2 regions of the Bacillus sp. es.036 genome follow, and region 2 is predicted to be linked to the other one. Evidence: riboswitches for the same ligand, from Rfam matches in the RefSeq annotation. Region 2 holds a riboswitch; the other holds the start of a gene.
What was found. Region 2 has a riboswitch for thiamine pyrophosphate ahead of thiE (thiamine phosphate synthase). Riboswitches for the same ligand answer to the same signal wherever they lie in the genome.
Positions count from the first base shown of each region.

Region 1 (8,425 bases), 1.2 Mb from region 2:
TTATATTGCTTCCGAACAAGCTTCTCGTATTGCTTATTTGTACAATTATCTGGTAAATTGGTTATCGTTAGAGGGATTCCGATTGCATCTGCTTGTTTTTTTAACAACGCGGTATCGACGCCGTGAAATGGAATGGACCTATTCGTTTCATTCACCGTTGTCCATAACGTTTTCACTTGAAAATGAGAGTGTGAGAGACAGTCATATAAAGCCATGGCGCTATCTTTTCCAGAGCTCCATGAAAAAACCATATTCATCTTGTAAGCTCCTTCCCTATCTTATAGACGAATGGAAATGGCTGAATGTTTCAAATTTCCAGCAATTAAATTAATATTTTATTCTCGACCACTAAAAAGGGATTGTTGTTGATGGGGTCGAAACAGTATGACGGAGGTGGAACGGTAATGAATGTGTACCAATTATCGAGCCAGACAAATGACGAAATGATTGAAAAGGTTTCAAGTCTATTAATGAAGCAAATTACCCGTTCTGATCAGAATGGAAGCTATGAAAAGCTCGTTAAAGGGGTAAAGCTTGCCCTTGAAGAACAAACAGCTTCAAGGATCGTCATTGCAGAATCTGACGATGATGTACTCGGCGTAGCTTTTTTTAATATCGGAGTTAGTCTCGCTAGTGGAGGTCCTTATATTTGGTTAAACGAATTGTTTGTAGACCCAGATGCTCGAAATCAAGGGATTGGTAGAAAACTACTTCTTCATGTGATCTATTGGGCAGAAAATGAGGGCATTAAAGGCATCGAACTTGAAACAGGCATTAACAATGCGATTACGAAGCATTTGTATAATTCTCTTGGGTTTCACGATATTGTCTCAAAACGCTACGGCTTTACTTTCTCTTCTTAACAAGAATGGTTATTTGCTGCAAAGAGCGTTTCTGATACACTAATAGATGAAAGCGAAAGGAGGCGTATACTATGGAACTACGCGTAGACCGAACACCAAATCCAAATGCAGTTAAAATTACTGCCGATCAGCAGCTTTTTGAAGGGTCTTCAAGTCACTCTTTTAAGAAGAACGACACCCCTGACCATGCGATGGCAGCTGCCCTTCTAAAATTAGAAGGCGTGGATAATGTATTTGGTTACCAGGATTTCATTACGATTAACAAAATGCCTGAAGCGGACTGGGAAACTTTACTTCCTGAAGTAAAGGAAACCATCTCTAATAACGCATAGAAAAAAGTTCCTCAGGGGTAATCCTGAGGAACTTTTTTGTTGATTATGGGTTTTTCGTTTTTTAATGAGAGCTTTTAGGGAGTGTTTCGGTGATAAGACTCCAGCTCTTGTCGAGGCTAAACGGACGCTTCCCCTTTTCTTGATCCAGCTGCGACTTTCAGAAACTCCGATATTTCACTCTTTCACCAGAACACAAAGGGCGTGTTCTAGTTCAAGAGTTCCAATATCTCCGTTTCTAAACGCTCGTCTCCGCATTTCTTTGATCCAGCTGCAGTGGGCAGACACTCGGTCACTTCACCATCCAACTCGAACACAAAGGGCGTGTTCAATTTGGATGCCTCCAGTGCCTGCCGTGTCTAAACGCCCACTTCCGCTTTTCTAACCATCCGTTCTAAAGAAACCAAATATGCCTGTGGTGTTGACGATGTTGGTGAAGGCGGTTGGGTCGATGTCTTGAATGATGTGTTCAAGGTCATAGAGTTCATATCTTGTGACGACGATCATAAGCATTTCTTTTGGTTCACCGCGGTAGGCTCCTTTGGCTGGAAGCTTGGTGATTCCTCTTACTAAACGATCGTGAATGGCTTTTTGCATTTCGTCACCTTTCGCTGTTACGATCATGGCCGTTAGTTTTTCGTGACGAGTGTGAATGACATCAATCACGCGAGAGGATACATATAAGGTAACGAGCGTGTAAAGCGCTTTTTCCCAGCCGTACAGCATTCCCGCTGTTAGAATAATCAACGCGTTCATGCTAAAGAAATACGTACCAATCGGACGATCTTTCATTCTAGAAAGGATCATAGCGACAATGTCCATTCCGCCCGTAGAAGCCCCCCATTTTAACGTAAAACCGATACCAATCGCTGCAATGACGCCTCCAAATACAGCATTTAACAAAATATCCTCTGAAAGCGCTTGGACCGGAATGATTTCAAGGAATATAGTGGTAGCCCCTACGCTAATCACACTATATAATGTAAAGGACTTCCCTACTTTCTTCCATCCAAGAATGGCAACAGGAATATTGAGTAACAAGAGCAGAATACCTGTCGAGATGTTAAGTGGTGTATAGTCACTTAGTACGCTTGAAATGAGCTGCGCGATCCCTGTAAACCCGCTCGCATACACATTTGCAGGAATTAGAAACAAGTTAAGAGAAACAGCCCCGAGAACCGCACCTAAGAGAATAATAATAATTTTTTTTACTTCTTCCAAACATAGCACCTTCTTTTTGAAACAGAGCTTTAACTCGTTTACAGAATTTTAGTTGAGTTCTCACGTAATCATTTTTTTCGCTCAAACACTTTGTCGTTCATCGTTAGGTTTCAAATAAACCCTTCGACTTTGCCATGTTTATCTAAACAAACAATTTCAACTACGTCAACTGTTTTCTATTCAACTTCTTTAATAGGATTGATTTCCATTGGACTAGGGGATAAACTTTAAGAAAACAAGCTTCAATCTACATACGTATTTAATAATTGATGAAGGGACGATGGTCCAATATGAACGTTCAAATTATTACGGATAGCGCCTCAGATTTACCTGAGGATCTTGTGAAAAAGCACCAAATTGAAATCATGCCTTTAATGGTCATCATTGGCCAGGAAGAATATTATGACCGAGAAGAAATTCAGGCGAAAGAATTGTACAAACTGTTACGTGAAGGAACTATGGCTAAAACGTCGCAAATTCCTCCAGCAAGAATAAAAGAAACGTTTATGAAATATGCCGAAAAAGGTCAGCCATTCATTTATATCGCCCTATCATCAGGTATCTCTGGAACGTATCAATCTGCTGCTATTATAAAAAATGAAGTCCAGGAAGAATTCCCCAACGTTCAAATGGAAGTGATTGACTCAAAGGCAGCGTCACTTGGTTATGGACTTATGGCGATTCATGCTGCAGAGCTTGCTGAGAACGGGAAATCCTTTGAACAAATTTCTGAAAGCTTGCACAGCGATTATTTAACGCATATGGAACACATTTTCACAGTAGATGACCTCGAATTTCTTCAGCGTGGCGGTCGAGTAAGTAAAGCTTCTGCCTTCTTTGGCGGAATGTTAAAAATCAAACCAGTGCTTCATGTGGATGATGGAAAGCTTATCCCAATTGAAAAGATACGTGGTAAAAACAAAGTGACAAAGCGGATGGTCGAGATCATGCAAGAACGCGGTGTCAATCTACAGTCTCAATTAATCGGTATCTCTCACGGTGACGATCTTGAAAGCGCCGAAAAGTTAAAAAGCGCGATTCAAGAAACATATGGTAGTGAACGCTTCGTCATTCATGAAGTAGGCGCAACGATCGGTTCTCACTCGGGTCCAGGCACGCTTGCTTTATTTTTCCTAAATAAGTAGCTTCCTTTTACATAGGATGTCGCATTATCGTGTACTCTATAAATGTGCATGGCCATCCTGACAGCAAGGGAGGACTTGAATTGTCATCGACAAAAGATAACAACAAAAAACCTGTTGATAAAAACGCTAAACGAATGTTAAAAAACAGGTTAAAAGAAGAAAACCGTGAAGGCGGTAAACATCAATATTCAAAAGACACCGATCATTTATAAGGCTTTAAAACACGAAGAAACCGGCTAGTTTAACTAGCTGGTTTCTTAATTTCGAACATCTGTTATCTCAAAGTATGGGAACGTATAACCGATCCAATATGAGAGACAAAAGCCCGCTATGATATAGAGAACAAAATAAATGTCTACTTTCGAAAAAGTCTGGTTGTAATAATACGTTCTCTCTTTATTATTAAACTGCTTCGCTTCCATCGCAACAGCAATCCGATGAGCTCTACGAATGCTTTGTGAGAGTAGCGGAACAGCGTAGAGCATAATGGATTGCGTGACGCGTCGCAGCCCTTTTTTCTTTTTCACTCCTCGAATTAATAAAGCAGCCCTAAGCTGCTGGAACTCCTCCACCATTACGGGAAGAATTCGCACAGCTGCCATGAAACTATAGGCAAACCTCGGCGGCACTTTAAGCTGTTGAATGAGAGAATAAAATAGAAAGACAGGTCGGGTCGTAAGCGCAAATAACAAACCTAAAAGAGCAAAATTTAAAGCTCGAAATCCAATGTGCAGCCCTCGAAAAAAGCTTTCTTCCGTAATGTGAATAATCCCCCATCTCCACCATGTTGTGGACCCCTGCCCAAAAAACATCATGCTCGATGCACTTGAGAAAAATAATAATAAAAACGGGATAAGCAATAGCGCTATGACGATCCTTCGATGTCCTGTTGCAAACAAAACTAGAATGAATGGTACAAAGGTTAAATTGCTCATCACATTCGGATTATGAACAAACAAGAGAGTGAGAAATAGTGAAAGAAAGAAAACCAATTTAAAGGCAGGGTTTAAGCGATGAAGCCAGGTTTCTTCATATTGTAGAGTCCACTGCATGACGTTCCTCCTCTTCCCGACGTTCTAACTCCCTATCTTCTATCAGCTTCCCCTCATGTATGACCCATTCTCTCGTAGCATAGTTTTGCACAATCATCTCATCATGCGTAACCATTATTATTAACATACCCTTAGACCTTAATTGTTCAAATAAAGCTAGAAGCTTAAATGTATTGCTTGCATCCTGTCCAAATGTTGGTTCATCTAACAACAAAGCAGGTTGATTCCCAAACAATGCCGTCCCCACGCTTAGCCGTCTCTTTTGACCTGTAGAAAGCTGATAAGGATGGAGGGTTTGAACGTGATGTAACTCATAAGCCTCTAGCCAGTTCTTCACCTTTTCTGCTACCTTCTTGTCGTCCATCATTTCAAGCGAGTAAGCAAGCTCATCATAAACGGAATTTGTAACAAACTGAAATTCTGGATTTTGAAAAACAAAAGCAAGCTGCTCTCGCGATGCCTTGATTGTTTTTAATTGCCCTCTTACGCTTTTCGTACCTGTTGTTTTCATTACATTCATCAAACTTAACAGAAATGAACTCTTCCCAGCTCCATTTTTACCTGTAACCACAATCCATTCGCCCTCATGAGCGACCGCATCTAATACTTCAATTTTTGGCGTTTTTCCTCGGTAGCCTTGAAGCTGATGGATGACCATCAGCTGCTGTCCTTTTACATAAGGGGCTGGAAGCTTCTTTTCTTCTCTATGTTCATCCCAAACGCCCGGGTACCAGATGCCGTATTCCTTTAGTTTAGGCTTATAAAATGAAAACACACTTTTAGGATCGGCATCAGCAATCATCTTTCCTTCTGAATCAAATAGCACAATTCGATCAACAAAGTGAATCACTTCATCAATTTTATGTTCCACGATGATCATCGTTTGTTTTTCATTGATTTGCTTTATCGTATTCCACACTTCCGTTGTTCCTTCAGGATCGAGCAATGCTGTTGGTTCATCTAAAAAGATAACATCTGGTTCAAGAGCAAGCATAGAAGCGATGGCGAGACGCTGTTTCATCCCTTGAGAAAGAGAGCTTATTTCAACATGTGGATCAGAAAAGTAAAGACCCACTTTATGAAGATAGAGACGAATCAACTTCTTCATTTCAGGTTGAGGTACTGCTCGATTCTCGAGAACGAAAGCCATCTCTTCATCTACATAAGGCATGCAAAATTGAGAATCTGGATCTTGAAAGACGACGCCCGAAGACTCAGGGGTTTTCACTTGATCCGCTTTCATCGGAACTGGAACGGCATTCGGAATTAACCCAGATAAAATTTGTAACAGTGTCGACTTGCCACAACCACTAGGTCCAAGAAATAAGACTTTTTCTCCCTCTTTAACTTGAAGTGACAAGTTGTTAAACAATAACGTTTTTGCTCCTGCGTACTTTACACGAAGATTTGATACGCCAACTTTCATGTTACCACTCCTTACTGATCCAACGCCTTGTAATCCTCATCGCTTGCAGGTCTAATTAAGGTGGTTACGCCGGTTTTCTCTAAAGCCTCAACAAGAAAATAGGCAAGAATTCCGGCTATCAAAAAGCCACCTAACAAACGGGCGCCGATAAGAAGAAGTAAATTCCAAAGCGCGAGATCCATCACATAGCCATAGGCAGCATCCATGACCAATGAGCCTACCGCTGCAGCAATTCCTCCAAGTGCTGCAACAAAAGCGGTGTATCGTTTGTAACCAAATAAAGCAAACATTAATTCCGTTCCTAGTCCTTGTACGATTCCATATAGAAGAACAGATAAACCGTATTCTGATCCAACGAGAAACTCTCCAGATGCAGCAGCGGTTTCCGCTAGTAAAGCGACTCCTGGCTTACGTAAAAGAAGAATCGCAACTGTTCCCGCAATGAACCACATACCGTAAATGACGTCCCCAACATGTAGTCCAAAAGGTTTTAAAATGGTGTAAACCGGTCCCCATAGTTTATAAATAATCCCAAACACCAGGGCAATCACAATTGTTATTAAAATATCTGAAAGCTTTAATCGTTTCATACGCGCTCACCTTTTTGTATCGCTACTGGCCACTCTTCCACTTGATAAGCCATTTCCCAAAAACCATATTCCAACTGACAGCTAAGCATGAAATAGTCTTTGATTCGCTTTAACTCTCGTTCTGGTGCCGTTTCAGCCCAGCCGTCAAGTATCCCTCTAAGTTGATCGGTAACAGGTTCCATTGATTTCTCTCCGTAAAACGTGATCCAATCATAAAAAGGATGATCTTCTTTAGGGTTTACCTCTTCCATTAATCGCTGACCGATCTCAAGGTAAGTCCAAGGACATGGTAGAAGCGCTGCAATAATTTCACCTAGCGTTCCGGAATGGGCGGCATCAAGCATATGTCTCGTATAATGGTGTGACGTCGGCGCAAGTGGATAGCCTTGTAGCTCTTCATAAGAAACGCCAGCGGCGCGACATAAATTGTTATGTGGATGAATCTCACTATGAAGGACAAAAGATATTTGCTCATTGAAAAGTGCCATTTCTTCTCGATTTTCACACTTTGATAACGCAATGCCATAGATTCTTACAAACGTATTCAAATACTCAAAATCCTGCTTTACGTAGTGTACTAATTGTTCCTTCTCTAACTTTCCTTCTGCGATTCCTCTCACAAATGGATGGTTGAAAATCGCCTCAAAAATCGGTGCCGCTTCTTCTCTTAACTGTTGCGTAAATGACATAAAAAAACTCCTCTCCGCTTTTCATCCACCTGATGAAGAGGAAAGGAGCTTGAATACCGTTGATCCGTCATTTCTGAAGCAACTCGCTTTCAACGTTTTTTCTACGTCAAAAAGCCACTCCAGAAATGGAGCGGCTGCGGTGGCATCCGTCTCCACTTTCCTCCGCTGGCGCTAACCAGATCAGGTTCAAAGGGTCCAGGTACACCTGTCTCAGTCATTAAAATGACTCCCCTAGTGGATATATAAAAGCTTTACATGTAATCGTTTGATACTATTAAACTACTCTTCTTTGACACCTTTGTCAACCATCACTGGAAGCCCGATGACGAAAGTTGTTTGTTCAGGATTGGACGTAACGGAGATGACACCCTCATGCTTTTCAATAATTTGTTTGCAAACCGAGAGCCCTAGTCCTGTTCCTAGCCTCTTCGTGCTAATAAACGGTTGAAAGATGCTTTCAACAAGATGCGATGGTATTTGACGTCCATTATTCGAAATTTCTACCGTGATTCTTCCGTGATTTTCTTTTGCCTTTACCTGAATTTTTCGTTTCTCGATGATGTTTTCATTTAACTCTTCAATGGAGTTAATCATGATATTAAGAACCACCTGTTTCATTTGCTCTTCAACGCCAAATAACGGAATATCGTCAGCAATGTCGGTATCGACTTCTATATTTGATTCAAGAAGACGTGGATAAAGAATGTCGATAGTGTATCGTAATAAACCACTTAAGTTTAAAGACAGAGGGCGATCATCGATTCCGCGCATTTTCGATAAAAAGAGAAATTGACTTACCTTTTCTTCCAGACTCTTCATTTCACTGTTAAGTATTTCAAAATAATGCTTTCCTGAGGGGTGATTCGCTTCACACTCATCTTCAATTAGTTTCAAAAACCCTTTAATTGAGGTTAAGGGATTACGAAACTCATGGGCAAAACTCGCCCCAAGTTGGCCAAGAATGGTTAACCGATCGCTGTGCATTTCTTGAATAAATTTATTTTTATCCTGAATAATATGATCTTTCAGCTTCGTATATTCCGTAACCGAATGATAAGAATAAGCGTTAAAGTAATTATTTATAATTTGCAGTCCTTGCGACAATTCATT
Region 1 covers NZ_PDIZ01000001.1:771,795-780,219, reverse strand. Annotated here, with positions in the region: gene ATG70_RS04095 (diphthine--ammonia ligase) at 1-257, opposite strand, end outside; gene ATG70_RS04090 (GNAT family N-acetyltransferase) at 369-863, shown strand; gene ATG70_RS04085 (NifU N-terminal domain-containing protein) at 935-1,195, shown strand; gene ATG70_RS04080 (YitT family protein) at 1,574-2,422, opposite strand; gene ATG70_RS04075 (DegV family protein) at 2,704-3,558, shown strand; gene ATG70_RS04070 (DUF3941 domain-containing protein) at 3,639-3,770, shown strand; gene ATG70_RS04065 (energy-coupling factor transporter transmembrane component T family protein) at 3,816-4,610, opposite strand; gene ATG70_RS04060 (ABC transporter ATP-binding protein) at 4,588-6,036, opposite strand; gene ATG70_RS04055 (ECF transporter S component) at 6,048-6,626, opposite strand; gene tenA (thiaminase II) at 6,623-7,315, opposite strand; TPP riboswitch at 7,456-7,558, opposite strand; gene ATG70_RS04045 (histidine kinase N-terminal domain-containing protein) at 7,595-8,425, opposite strand, start outside.
Region 1: it holds a riboswitch for thiamine pyrophosphate, as region 2 does, so the genes downstream of both, tenA (thiaminase II) here and thiE (thiamine phosphate synthase) in region 2, are expected to answer to the same signal.

Region 2 (8,425 bases):
GATGCTACGATCGTATGTTCAGGTAGCACAAGTAGGCGATTATGTATGCTCTTAAGCAATTGTTTTTGATTCCCGCCTGGAAGATCTGTTCTTCCTATACTTCCAGCAAACAGAGCGTCACCGGAAAAGACGATATTCGCGTCTTGGAAATAAAACGATACGCTGCCAGGTGAGTGTCCTGGTGTCTCTAGAACCGTAAAATTAAATGAACCGATTGTCATATCTCCTTCTCCCTCAATGAGATGGTCAGCGGGTTTACCAGAAATGTTATCAACAACCGGAAAAAGTTTTGACCCATTTAAAGAAGGATCTGAAAGCCAATTTGATTCATACGCATGCAAATAGACTGGAACTTGATAAGTCTCTCTTAGTAAATCAACGGCACCGATATGATCAAAATGAGCATGAGTTAAAAGAATAGCCAATGGTTTTAACTCATGCTTTTCGATCTTTCTCTTGATTCGTCCTCCCTCAGCTCCTGGATCTATAAGAAGAGCTTCTTTATTTTCATTCCATATGAGTGCTGCATTTGCTTGTACAGGACCAACAGCCATTTGTTTCCATTCCATAACATTCGCCTCCATTGAAAGATTATGCTTCTTATTCTACACTATAAAAAAGAGTGATTAAAAGGAGATGTTTCTTCTGAACTTCGTGTATGGTGTTGAAATGAAACCACCTGTTAATAAACTACCTGGGTTCATAGCGCAAATTGTCAAAAGAACGGCTGATCTTGCTAACGTGGTGGATCGTGATAAACAACTTGTTATCATTTCAGATCGAATCGAAGCTGAAGCCCTTCAGAACTACTATCAGTCCAAAGGTGTTCTCGAAGACGTTCATCCACTCATTCATCTTTCTAAAGCATCTGATTGTAAACTTTCTTTCACAGACTACGGCTTCAATTCTCAAAACAACGAACTTTATCTCTACAAAGAAATGGTTGCGTGGTTCAGGATACTTAATGGAGACGACCAACAAAAAAAAATGGCGCTTTTACAAATGGAAGAGCATTTCATTTGCCGGAATGACCAGCTTTTTTTTGTCGATCGAATGCACATAGAATTAATGCAGGGTATTGCTCGAGCTTACAACATTGAACTTACATTTTCGAGTGAATAACACCTCGACAAACGAAAAGAAAACGGTTAAAATAAGAAAGGACTTATCGTACATACCATTCAAGAAAAATTTACGATTCAACCATGCAACAGTCATTTTACGGGTATACTGATAATGAGTGCATGGATAGGGAGGTATTCCAAATGGGATTAGCAATTATTTTTGCAATCGTTACTTTATTTTGCGTATGGGGTGTTTTTCGTTCCCTTCGTGAAAAGAACTTTATGGGCCTTGCCTTTGCAGGATTAACAGTGCTTGTATTCGGCGCCTTTACTGTTGCTACAATGATCGATATTCTTTTCGGATCTGGTGGCGGCGGAGGCCACTAAAAAAACAGCCATTTCGGCTGTTTTTTTTATGTCTTAGAAGCACATGATACGTCATGTTACTTTTATTTTAAATGTCTTTTAACTGATTCGAGTTTATCTTCCATTTTCACCTTTTTATCACGACGATCATCGATTCGTAGATTGGTGGCTACACGCTCAATACCTGCTTGAAAGGGCGCTTCATGAATCGCTTTAACAACATCTAGGAGATCAGAAATATCTCCTTCAATAAGAGTACTCATAGGTGTTAAACGATATGTAATCCGATCAGAAAACGATTCTAGAACCTCCTGTACATCCGCTACATACTTACTAACACTTGGTGTTTCCGTTCCAATTGGAATCACTGTAACATCTACAATTGCCATTATTTTTTTCCTCCCTTTTCTTCAAGTAACTGCATTTTTCGATTAAAGAAAAAGCGATACGTCACCAATGAAATAATCATCGCACAAATGGATACAGATGAAAAGATGCTAATCGAAATGACGATCTGATAGCGAATGGCTTCAATTGGCGAAGCCCCACCAAGAATTAGTCCTGTCATCATCCCTGGCAATTGCACAAGTCCAATCGTTTTTAATCCATCCACATTAGGAATCATCGCTGCGCGAATCGTTTTTCTAATAATCATTTGAGAAGCTTGCGAAGCATTTGCTCCAAGCGATAATGCTGCAAGAATTTCTCCTTTACTATCGTGAAACTCGTTCTTCATTCTCTCAAATGCAAGACCAGTTGCCACCATACTATTACCAATAATCATTCCACTCATCGGAATAACCTGTTCAGATCGAAAAGGAATAATATCAAATACAATCCATAATGACAAAACAAACACTTCAATAAGAATAAGCGAAGAGAACGACAGGAGAAAAGCGTACGGAATCCCCTTTCCTCTCTTTGATGCTTGAAGAGAAGCAATGACTAGCATAACAGCTACCCACAATCCTACCCCCTGCCAATCTGGAATAGAAAAGAGAAATGTGAGAACATAACCTATAAAAAACAATTGAACGACGCCGCGGATAGAAGACCATATAGCTGATTTGCCTATCCCGAGCGAAAACAAATAAGAAAGCGAAACAGGAATCATGACAAATAGAATCATTGTAAGCAATGAAAGGTTCGATATGTTCGTCATAAATTATCCTTCGAGAAAGTGCTTTAACGTAGCGGATTTTGGTTGATAAAACAATTCGGTTGTTTTTCCTTGCTCTTCAACCCTACCTTCATTCATAAATAGGGTATAGCTACCAAGTCTTTCTGCTTGCTTAAGGTCATGTGTAATCATCAAAATTGTCTTCCCTTCTTCATTCACGAGCTTATGTAACAATTCTTCCATCAAATCCACTGTCCGCATATCAAGTGCACTGGTCACTTCGTCTAATAACAATACCTCAGGATTATTAGCAAGCGTTCTTGCAAATGCCACGCGCTGCTGTTCGCCACCAGATAAATTTTCTACTTCTTTCGTTAAAAACGCTTCAGGCAACTGTACTTTTTCCAATAACTTAACCCCATCATTGGGCTCCCACTTTTTTTGAAGAGAAGGACCAAACTTTAAATTATCTTCAACCGTTCCATCAAATAAATGAGCCTGTTGAAACACCATACCAATGTTTCTACGCAGCTCCGATATAGGAAAATCGCTAATTTTTTTCCCTTTAAAGTGGATTTCACCCTCATCCGGATCTTCTAGTCTATTTAACAAAAGTAATAAGCTACTCTTCCCTGCACCTGAGGGTCCGATAATTGTCGTTAAACTGCCTTCCATTAATGAAAATTGAACATCCGTTACACGTTCATTGGATACATTTTCTACTTCGATTAGTTTATTCATTGAACTTCCTTTCTTGAAAGCGAATTGCTTCATTAACACCATTCTCAAAGTTCCTTGCTTAGTCTATGTATTTTTCCCCTCCTCATTCGAATAGCAAACTTATTCACATAAAAAAACCCTGCAGAAGCAGGGTTAAGTTTTCATGATGGAAGTTTGTGTTTGTCGATAAGCAGCATGGTTTGTTGGCCCAATTCCTTTTCCTATTGGGAGGGCGTGTGTTATAGCAGCCGTAATATATTCTTTTGCAATAGCTACAGCCTCGGGGATCGGCCTCCCCTTAGCAAGTTCAGCTGCGATACAAGCTGAATACGTGCAACCAGTTCCGTGAGTGTGTTTTGTTTCAATACGCTCTGATTCATAATGGTAAAAGCGGTCGTTTAGATACAGAACATCCACAGCAGTATTACTCGTCATATGTCCACCTTTAATAAGAACAGCTTTTGCACCGCTTTCATGTAGGGTTTTTGCCGCCTCCTCCATACCCTTGATAGAAGTAATAGCATTACAATTTAGCAATTCGGCTGCTTCAGGAAGATTAGGCGTAATAACAGCTCCTAGCGGAAAAAGCTTTTCTTTCATAGCCAATTTTGCTTCATTTTGCAAAAGAGACGCCCCACCTTTTGCGATCATCACAGGATCAATAACAAGATTTGAGACATTGTAGTCCCTTATCTTTTCCGAAACCGCAAGAATGATTTCACTCGAAAAAAGCATCCCAGTTTTTACTGCGTCCGCCCCAATATCTGAGAGAACAGCATCTAGCTGTGATTGCACCGCTTCGACCGTTTGTGGGAACACATGATGAACGCCAAGCGTGTTCTGAGCTGTAAGTGCTGTAATCGCACTCATCCCAAACACGTTGCGCTCTTGAAACGTTTTTAAATCAGCCTGAATCCCAGCTCCGCCACCACTATCTGAACCAGCAATCGTCAGTGCTTTATACATTAGACCCTCTCCTTATTAGATAGCCTGAAAACGATCCGGACGAAATTGACCAATTGCAATTTGTTGGGGAACCTGATCAATTTCATCCGCTACGATTTTTGCCGTAATTGGGCTAAGTAAAATTCCATTTCGATAATGTCCGGTCGCCAAAATAACCCTCGGTTTCTCAATTAACTTTCCAATAAGTGGAAAACCATCCTGTGTAGCCGGCCTTAACCCGGCCCATTTATGAAATGGATCCATCTTCTCGAGAACAGGCATCACCTTCTTGCTCCACTTTTCGAGACGACCAATCCCATGTTCTGTTACGTTCGTATCAAAATTAGCGATATCCTCTGAGGCACCGACCACAACGGAACCATTCGCTTTAGCTACCAAATACCCCTGGCTTGTAAAAACAATGTGGTTTAAAGGTGGAGCTTCATATGCACAGATTTGTCCGCGGATCGGATATACGGGCAATGTGCAGCCAAGCTCTTTTTCCCAATACATTGACCAGGCCCCTGCTGCAAGAACAACCTGATCACTGTCAATTCGCTCCTGTTTTGTTACAACAGCATAACCATCAAGCGTTGCATCTCCCACATATTCGATGACATGAACACCTAGATTACGGCAGGCTTGTAAAAGAGCCGCCACATAGCCAGGGGCATAAATATGAGACTCTTCGGGACACCATAAAGCGGCAACAACATCTCTAGAGAGCCCTGGTTCTTTAACGCTTACTTCTTCAGCGCTTAAGATCGTCGATTCAACGTTAAACTTTCTTTGCCATGCCTGTTTTGTTTCAAGAGAAAGACGGTCGGCTTCATGATAAATACAATAAAGACTACCACTTTCATTGTACTCAAAATCAATATCCGAATGACGTTTGACCTCTTCTTGCCATTTAGGAAAAATCTGCAAACTCCTTTGGCATAGTCGGAAAAAATCGTCAGGGTCTTCTTCAATTTCAGAATATGGAGCAAGCATTCCTGCTGCTGCACCAGAAGCCTGTCCACCACATTGCTGCGCTTCGACCACAGTAACGTTATGTCCTCTTCTTTGACATTCAAATGCAATGGATAAACCGATCACTCCGCCACCAATAATCGTGATTCTAGCCATATAGATCCTCCTTTCTTAGCTTTGTATCGGACTACTCGCCGTCGCATACTTCTTTTTAGAAATTCTACCTGCGCTATAGGACAACCTTCCAGCTTGAATCGCATGTTTTACAGCCTCTGCCATCATAACTGGGTTTCTCGCTTTTGCTATCGCTGTATTTAACAGCACGCCATCTGCGCCGAGTTCCATTGCCTCTGTAACATCAGCTGCACTTCCAAGACCAGCATCTACGATCACTGGCACTGTAAGCTTCTCAGTAATCCGTTCAATATTATAAGGATTTAAAATACCAAGACCTGTACCAATGGGAGACCCACCTGGCATCACTGCCGCGGCACCAGCTTCTTGTAATCGATAACAAAGTGCAGGATCATCTGATGTGTACGGCAAGACAATAAACCCTTCGTTCGCTAAGATTTCTGTTGCTTTTAGAGTTTCGATTGGATCAGGAATGAGCATTTTTTCATCTTGGCTCACTTCGATCTTAATCCAATCACTTAGTCCAGATGCTTTTGCTAAACGAGCGATTCGAATCGCTTCTTCTGCTGATGTTGCACCTGAAGTATTCGGTAAATATTGAAATGGTTTTTCGATGTGTTGAAGGATCGCATCTTCGTCTGGTGCTGAAAGATTCACTCTTCGAATCGCGAACGTGAGAACCTCCGCTTCGGAAACCTCAATCGCCTTGTTTTGAACATATGGATTTGGGTATCTTCCTGTGCCTAGAAAAAGCCTCGATGATAATTGTTTACCAGCTATTGTTAATTTGTTAGTCATTTACTCAACCTCCACCTACAAAGTGAACAAGTTCAATTTTCATGCCATCTTGTACATTGATATCTTTCCAGTTCGATCGATCAATAATTGTCCCATCTACCTCTGTTACAACCAGACCTTCTTGCAAACCAAAATGCTTCACAACATCCTTCAACGTAATCACGTCTAGATGGTGCTCATCGCCATTTATTTGTAATCTCACTTCTCGATCACCTCACTTTTAATCACTTGCTGAAATAATTCACATGTTCCTTTCACATCGTCACTTCCTACTACTTCGCTGATCACACAAATCCGTTTCGCCCCCGCACGTAAGACGTCTGAAACATTGTGTAGTTTAATTCCTCCAATGGCGACAAATGGAATGGAAATTTCAGAAGTCACTTCCTTGATATATTCAGTAGTAACAGGGTCTACCACATCGCTTTTACTGTTAGTCGGAAAAATTGGACCTGCCCCGATGTAATCAGCTCCTCCCTTTTCTGCAGCAAGCGCTTCTTCAATACGATGAGTTGAGATTCCGATTATTTTACCTGGTCCAATGATTTTTCTTGCCGTTTCTAAAGGCAAATCATCTTGCCCTAAATGAATACCGTCTGCATCAACAGCTAGAGCGACATCAATATGATCATTAACAATAAACGGTATATTGTACTTTTTTGTTAATGCTTTTAACTTTAGCGCTTTTTCAAGCACTACTTTTTTTGAATTTGTTTTATCACGTAGCTGAATAATATCCGCTCCACCTCGTATGGCTTCCTCCATTACGTCGACTAAATCTCGATCTGGATGAAATTCTTCTCCTGTAATCACATATAATTGAAACTGCTTCATGACTGGCTTCCTCCATTATCGTTATGACTTACTTCACATTTCTACAAAAATGAGATAAAAGACGCTAGAACGTGAAAAACCCCCATTCCGCGTATGGAATGGGGGTAGTATAAAAACACCGCTACCGACTTCCCTACGCTGGTATCAACCAGATCAGGTTCAAGGGTAAAAGAAATAACGGTTTCTTTTTCTCAGCCTTCCCTTATTTGAAGGCACCCCTAGTCTTAGAAATTATGAAATTACTATTATTATGACAAAAAAGCTCTTAGAATTCAAGCTCCCTACATGTATAGGGAAGACAAAAAGATGCCTATCGTATTTTGATAAATATCGTTAAATTGGCTAACTGGTAAAGGATTCTCTCCTTTCCCGATTTCAACAGTGAAACCAGGTCTTCTAAAATCCTGTATAAACCAATCCTTGTAACCTGCAAAACTATCAACATACCGAATGGGTAGATAGCCACTTAAGCGAGAAAATTCTGTTACAAGAATTTCCGACTCAGGGGGTTCAAGACCTTCAAATCCCCAAAAAATCACTTCACCCTGTGAATGGAATGCTAGCGCTCTGTCAAACTTCTTTCTTCTAGTTAAATCAGCAATTGCAATTGCTTCTGGTTCAGTAAGCGGGGCTTTTCCCGGGTAATTTCTTGGAGATGGCTTTGTTGGTTTACGCTCAGCTTCTACTTCCCATTTGGCCGGGTATTGATTATTTAAATCAACACCTCGAATGTTCGCCTTCCAACGACTAAATTGGTCACTCCCATTGTTAATCTCATTTGCAAGAGAACGATAGGGTTCCTCTTCAGGTAAACCATTAATGACAAGATCAACACCATCTGGATTGACCATTGGAACGAGTGACAAAGAAGTGGATTCATAAAGCGGGGGGAGATAGACACCGCTAAGCTGCTGGCTACTTGTTAATTCTTGTGCATAATCATCGATAAATTTCATGATTAAAGTTGTCGTTAACCACTCATTTGCGTGGAATGAGCCATTCATGTGAACTTTTTTCACGCCAGTTCCTACCACTAATTCCGGAATTGGTTTTCCCATTACTGTCTCACCAATTAGTCCTCTTTTAATAAATGGGTAAACACCAAGGATTTTTCGGATATCCTTAACAAGAGTCCCATAATCATAATTTTGATCGGGGTTTATCAGTGACCACGTGACACGAATCGGGATGTTCACTTTCTCACCCGGCTTTAGCGAAAAGGGATTTTGATCATTTAGCAATAAAACACCGTCTAAAGGCGCACCATACCAACCCGCTATTTTCCATAATGTATCTCCTTGTTTAATCGTATAACTTTTTGTTACATAACCAGGGATCTGTATTTGTTCTCCAATCATCAACTGATCAGGATCTTCAAGATTGTTGCTATCTAAAATGAGACGGAGCGGTATTTGAAAGACACGACTATATTTCCAAAGGCTGTCCCCACTTTTCACCCTAATTTTCATCA
Region 2 covers NZ_PDIZ01000001.1:1,996,310-2,004,734, forward strand. Annotated here, with positions in the region: gene ATG70_RS10245 (MBL fold metallo-hydrolase) at 1-569, opposite strand, end outside; gene ATG70_RS10250 (hypothetical protein) at 637-1,122, shown strand; gene ATG70_RS10255 (DUF2759 domain-containing protein) at 1,266-1,451, shown strand; gene ATG70_RS10260 (MTH1187 family thiamine-binding protein) at 1,514-1,819, opposite strand; gene ATG70_RS10265 (ABC transporter permease) at 1,819-2,592, opposite strand; gene ATG70_RS10270 (ABC transporter ATP-binding protein) at 2,596-3,291, opposite strand; gene thiD (bifunctional hydroxymethylpyrimidine kinase/phosphomethylpyrimidine kinase) at 3,424-4,236, opposite strand; gene thiO (glycine oxidase ThiO) at 4,252-5,343, opposite strand; gene ATG70_RS10285 (thiazole synthase) at 5,359-6,120, opposite strand; gene thiS (sulfur carrier protein ThiS) at 6,125-6,322, opposite strand; gene thiE (thiamine phosphate synthase) at 6,319-6,954, opposite strand; TPP riboswitch at 7,068-7,184, opposite strand; gene ATG70_RS10300 (M14 family metallopeptidase) at 7,236-8,423, opposite strand.